Regions from separate parts of the Peribacillus sp. FSL R5-0717 genome, predicted to be linked through region 1. Evidence: riboswitches for the same ligand, from Rfam matches in the RefSeq annotation. Region 1 holds a riboswitch; the other holds the start of a gene.

Region 1 (3,132 bases):
GAACTGCTCTCTTTCCACCTATATATGTGAATGACTCAGGTGCTTTCACTTTCATCTATCTAGGACCTTCTTTCTTTGCTCTTGTTGATAAATAGAATCTAAATGATTTTCGAAAAAAAATCAATTAATACCCCTTGAGTAGTGATTCTTCTATCCTATTCCGTATTTTCATTAAAACAATTAAATCATATATATAGTATCCTTACCACACTCTTCACAACTCATCCGTTCCGAAGCACATTTTACTATGATTAAATTTATTTAGCAATCGTCATTTAACCATTTTTTTTAAGAAAAGTAAAATGCACCTTGTGATACGATGTACAACGTATTACACTTTAAAAATGAAAAGGAGGAGATTTTATATGGATAAAGAATTAATGAAGGGAAGCATTGACCTCCTTTTGCTTTCACTTCTATCGCAAAAAAAGCTTTACGGCTATGAAATAACGAAAATCCTGAAGCAAATGAGCAAGGGCAACTATGAAATAAGTGAAGGCACCCTCTACCCTGCCCTTAAACGATTAGAAAAAAAAGAATTCATAAAAGGACATTGGAAAGAGTCCGAATCAGGCCGCAGGAAATATTATCATGTCACCGAAAATGGGCAAACCGAACTTGAGCGGAAACGCGAATGCTTTTTCTTCCTGGAAAAATTAGTTCGAAAAAGCTCAGAGCAATTCTAAACCAAATAAAAAGCTTCCTGCACTTAATGGAACGGCCCAGGAAGCTTTTTTTGCTGTTTTACTCGTGAGTTTCGTACTTTTACTCGTGAATTCGCGCTGTTTACTCATGAGTTTCGCACTTTTACTCGTGAGTTTTGCTCTATTACTCGTGAATTCGCTGTTTACTCGTGAGTTTCGCACTTTTACTCGTGATTTCGGACTGTTTACTCGTGAGTTTCGTACTTTTACTCGTGAATTCGCACTGTTTACTCGTGAGTCACTTCAATCACGCAAAAAAGGACCTAATCAGGTCCTTTTTTTGTCTATTCCTTTATGCTTGCGATAATTGGCGCAGGAGAGCTTCATGCATTCCCCTTGTACATGCGGGCCATATTTTTCACGAAAGGCCTCGAGGCAATAGCATTTTTCTTCTTCTTTTTTGGTTCCATCCATCAAGTGCATCCCTCCTAGCATTTAACTGGAGACTACACGTTTCTCCAGTTCTACGTTGATTCGCCCCAACAATATGGCACCAATGGACTGAATGATCGTTTTAACGATGATTTGGCCGATGACCGCAGCGGGTACCGCTTCCCATGGCAATATATTGGCACCCAGAGGACTTAGGCCAATCACGACAAATATCACCGAATCGAAAAATCCTCCAACGATTCCGCTGTAAAACACCCTCCAACTCATCGGGAGCTTTAAACGGGTATAAATCTCCGTATCCGCTGTTTCTGCGACCACGAAGGATAATGCGGAAGCAAACACAATCAGTAACGTATCTCCTAATAAAAATGATACACATGCAGATAAAATAAGTGCAGTGACGATGCATATATAGGTCTTTGCGCGGCCGAATTTATTCTGGACCAGATCTCGGAAGATGAAGGTTCCCCCGATGAGCAATGTCCCCATCGGGATGATGAACATGCCAAAATGTAATGGCGCAAAAGCTGCTGTAACCACATTCGCCGTGATGATGGATACTAAATACAATAAAATTCTTAACATTTCTTAATTCTCCTTATACAGAAAAAACAGCACCCTAAGAAAGAGCCCTGTTCTCCTTAGTTTTTTTGAGAGGGTAGCTAGAACCTCTTCCGCCCAGGCGGATTATCATTTTCCTTATTCATCGTAGCTTGAAAGCGGTTGGAAATCAAGAAGTTTCCATACCGTCGATTTTAGTATGTTTTCGCGGATACCGATTGATTTAGCCATTTACTTCAATGGCCCTGTTTCCCCCTTTGCCGATTTCTGTCGCTTAAAACTGCTTGACCGGCTGTATATAAAAGCCGAAAATCAAAGATAGAGTTCTGTACCTTATTTGGCGAGGAGAAAAAAGAATGATGAAAAAAACTACGTTTTGTCTATCCTATTTATATCGCAACCACACCAGAGAAGCTTTGGGAAGCCTTGACGAGTGGTGAAGTCACGGAGAAATACCACTTCGGATTACAAGTACTGTCTGACTGGCAAGAAGGGTCGGCCGTTAAATATTTGCTGGATGATGGGCGGATTACCGATCATGGGCATGTACTTAAATGCGAGCCGTTGCACCTGCTCTCGTTTACATGGATCATGGCAGGAGACGAAACACCTCGCGAGCAGCCTACACGGGTCACTTTTGAATTACTGAAAATGGACGATTCGACTGTGAAGTTAACTCTTAGGCATGAGGAGCTATTGGAGACAGATTTCGTCTATGATGACAATACCTTTGAAGGCTTGAATAATGGATGGCCAGCCCTTTTAAGTAACCTGAAGAGCTTGCTTGAAACTGGACGGACCCTGCCGCCCATATCAGTAGACTGGGATAATTAAACGGAAACTATAAAAACAAATCGAAAGAGAGTTGAGTTAGTTATGGATACTCAAATAATCACGAAATTCAAGATCGTCAAGCCAACGAATGAAGTGTTTGAAGCCATAGTGAATCCTGAAAAAATCGGGAATTTCTGGTTCTCATCGAGTTCGGAAAGATGGGAAAAAGGCCGGACGCCTACATTGAGATACAACGAATACGATGCTGAAGTGGTCATTCATGTATTGGAAATAGAGGAAAATAGGAAAATCGTGTTTGCATGGGGCGGAAATGATCAAGAAACGATTGTTGCCATTACACTAAAAAAGTTGGATAAAACGAGTACGATCATTGAAGTGAACGAATCAGGATTGAGTGAGGACGATCCTGACATAATAAACAAAATGATCGGACAAAAAGAAGGTTGGGTATATACATTAACCTGTTTAAAGGGTTATTTAGAAAATGGCGTCACTACTTTGAGAGCATCATTAGTTTTTTAATAAATTGCATAAACCCTCAATAAACTGGGGTTTATCCTTTGCAACACTGGTGAAACAAATGGCATAATCCCACTTAAAAACAGTACTTTATAGTTCAACCCAATAATTGACATTTAAAAATCCGTGAGCTATCATCCTAATTAACCAGTGGTCAATT
Region 2 (3,132 bases), 1.9 Mb from region 1:
AGCAGGAAAAGAAGAAATCATCGCCGTAAGGAAAAATGAAGAGGACAATATTATCGCCATCAAGACGAACTCCGGCCGCGAACTCGACTACCCCTCAGCCCTTGCGGAAGCCAAAGCTGGCAACCTGGCCAACGTTGACGTCTTTCATAAATATGGACGTGACATATTACGGAGTGAGCCCGATGGGATAAAAGAAAATAACCTGGATCAACTGCCGGAGTTTTGAATTTTTCGGGAGACTGCCTGATACGGGCAGTTTTTTTCTATCTGGATGCGCAAAAAAAAGAACCAGCATGATTAGCCAGATCTTATTTTTCATAAGGATAGGATTCAGAGATTTCGAGCATTCGGCCGCAGGACTCGACAACCTCGATGATTTCCATCCATGACATGTCCAGACCCAGTTCATTAGCATGGGAAATCTTATCCCGTAATTTTCGGATGGCATTCGCATCCTTCTTCCCTTTACTTTTCGAAGGGATTTGGAAGAAGTGCCTCAATTCTTTATCTTTATGTATAATATCGAATTTATCACTGATTTGCAGGCACTCTATTATATTGATATCCTCATTTTTATCGATTCTCCTTTTATATAATTCGGTTGCCTTTTCTAAACGGTCTTCGCTGATCATTGGATACCAGCTGCCATCGCCGAATCTATCCAGGATGATATCGCTCATCCTCATTTCCAATAAGGTAATATATCCGAATATCAGCATCCTGATCGGAGGCTTTTGGAGGTCGGCATGGGTAATCAACATTTTAATTGAATTATTCTCTAATACGAACACCCTTGTCTTATTCTTAAAAATATGGAGAAGCTGGATCAAAGGGGTTGAATTCGAAACCATTTCCCTTGGTGAGAAGTTTCTCATATATTCAGAAATACTTCCCTCACCTAGTTCTTGCCTTTCGATATATCCGATGATTTCCCCTTGATCTTGGACTGCCAATATATCAAAATTCTTTTTTTTCATTGCTTTCTGGATATCCAGCGCCAGATCGTTTTTATGGCAAAACTCAAGCTCCTGGGCAATGCTCTTAACCGTTATATTTTCTTCATAAAGAGTTTTAAGACTCAGATAGCTGCTATTACTTTTTCTTTCGCTTCCATTTAACATCTTTCAACCTCCGATCAGGAACACTTTCTGCCCGTTTTCCGCTTTAATAATAGAAATGAATGCGGCCCCAAATAAAGTTCACTTAGTGGACTCCATCCCATTCATCAAATGCCATCAACTGCATTTCCTGCCGCCGTTTCCACATTCTCCTTTTCTTCCCACCCCTTACAAACATCCACCCAATCCTTGGCACCTGAATATTCAAATAATTCAGCGAGTGTAAGTTCTATTGCAGAGTTTGAACTGCCGCAAGCCGGAAACAATGACTCGAAGCGCTTCATCGATACATCAAGAAAAACAGCTAAATCGTTTGCCAGGCCAAACGGGCAAACGCCTCCGATTGCATGGCCGGTCTGTGCAAGCACTTCATCAGGTGAAAGCATTCGTGCCTTGAAACCGAACGTCTGACGAAATTTCTTATTATCCACTTTCGCGTCCCCTGTGGCAACGACCAAAATCGCGTGTTCACCTTCCCCTTTAAAGGAAAGGGTCTTGGCAATCCGCGCTGGGATAACACCGATGGTTTCCGCTGCCTCAATCACCGTGGCACTAGATGTTTCGAACTCTTTTACGTCACCTTCCCGATTCCATTGTTTAAAATGGCTTTTGACACTTTCGATCGACATATTAATATTCACTCCTTTTTATGTACATATTGAAATAATATCATCCTTCATTGCAATAATTCAAAATACAATTGTGCTGCTTCATCTGATTGGAAACCTATAAATTAAAACCATTCTTTACAAATTGACGAAACAAGCTTACGTGGGATACTATTAATCATCGGGTAAACGCCTGCACGTGGTTCGTAACCATCCCACGATAAAAAACTAGGGAGAGAGTAAAATGAATGTTCGTACACTCGTGATAAACGGGTTATTGGCTGCCTTGTATGTGGCGGTCTCATTGGTGTTTAAACCAATAGCTTTTGAGATGTTCCAATTCCGTGTACCGGAAATGTTGAATCATCTGATTGTATTCAATAAAAAGTATATCTACGGTATCGTTGGAGGAGTCTTCATATCGAATCTGCTCTTTTCGCCGATGGTGCCATATGATTTGATTTTTGGGGTGGGCCAATCCCTGCTCGCCTTATTGCTTGTCATTTATGTTTCTCGTTTCATAAAAGGCATTAAAGGACGTATGGTCGCTACGATTATCTTTTTCACGTTCACAATGTTTTTAATTGCAATTGAACTGAACCTTGCCTTTGGCTTGCCATTCTGGCTAAGCTGGATGACTACAGCTGTCGGTGAGTTCGTTGTCCTTTTGATTGGAGCGCCAATCATTTATGGAATGAACAAAAGAATTCAGTTTGAAAAGTGGCTTTAAAAGGAATCTTCGCGCCGTTAAGCCACTATAATGGAAAAGAGCTGTCTGCATGATGCGGCAGCTCTTTTTTTTCACCATTGAACTTGAAAATGATAAACTATTAGTAAGAATGGTGGTGGCCCTTTGAAAAAAGTCCTGACCATAATCGGTCTACTTGTAATCGCAATTTTTATATACTCTAATGCAGAACTGTTCACTTTGGTTTGGAAAAGTGATTTGGATTCTGTTATTGGCATATTGAAGGAAAATCTTTTGCTTACATTTATTGTGACATTCGTTTTGATGTTTGTACAAAATTCTTTTACAATCATCCCCTTAATTTTGCTCCTGACCATCAATGTCACGATATTAGGATTCATATATGGCTATCTATGGAGTTGGTTTACAAGTGTTGTTGCCTCAGGATTCATTTTTTATGCAGCAAGAAACTGGTTTCAGGAGCTTCTTTTAAAGAAGATTGGTGAAAAATGGCAAGAATCTGTAGTGGAGCATGGCTTCATGTACGTGTTTACAGGCAGGATTTTCCCGCTTATCCCAACAAGCTTAATTAACTTGGCGGCCGGAGTCAGCACCGTCACTTTCAAAGACTTTTTATTGGCGACGGCACTTGGCAACCTTATATACTTTTTCTTCCTATCACTGATTCCCTATGGACTGCTATCTGTTGAAATGAACC

Evidence for each region. A riboswitch is a leader RNA that binds a small molecule or an ion and turns the genes downstream of it on or off. The one in region 1 is predicted to bind preQ1.
Region 2: linked by a shared signal. The riboswitch ahead of NYE65_RS15085 (QueT transporter family protein) and the one ahead of NYE65_RS05790 (VUT family protein) in region 1 are both predicted to bind preQ1.

The regions. Positions count from the first base shown of each region.
Region 1 is NZ_JBBOOF010000001.1:1,192,630-1,195,761, forward strand. Features, by position in the region: gene NYE65_RS05775 (alpha/beta hydrolase) at 1-55, opposite strand, end outside; gene NYE65_RS05780 (PadR family transcriptional regulator) at 366-686, shown strand; gene NYE65_RS05785 (hypothetical protein) at 972-1,121, opposite strand; gene NYE65_RS05790 (VUT family protein) at 1,140-1,682, opposite strand; PreQ1 riboswitch class I at 1,733-1,775, opposite strand; gene NYE65_RS05795 (SRPBCC domain-containing protein) at 2,052-2,492, shown strand; gene NYE65_RS05800 (SRPBCC family protein) at 2,535-2,975, shown strand.
Region 2 is NZ_JBBOOF010000001.1:3,105,372-3,108,503, reverse strand. Features, by position in the region: gene NYE65_RS15100 (DUF3892 domain-containing protein) at 1-226, shown strand, start outside; gene NYE65_RS15095 (hypothetical protein) at 309-1,121, opposite strand; gene NYE65_RS15090 (YbaK/EbsC family protein) at 1,226-1,747, opposite strand; PreQ1 riboswitch class I at 1,920-1,964, shown strand; gene NYE65_RS15085 (QueT transporter family protein) at 1,971-2,456, shown strand; gene NYE65_RS15080 (TVP38/TMEM64 family protein) at 2,580-3,132, shown strand, end outside.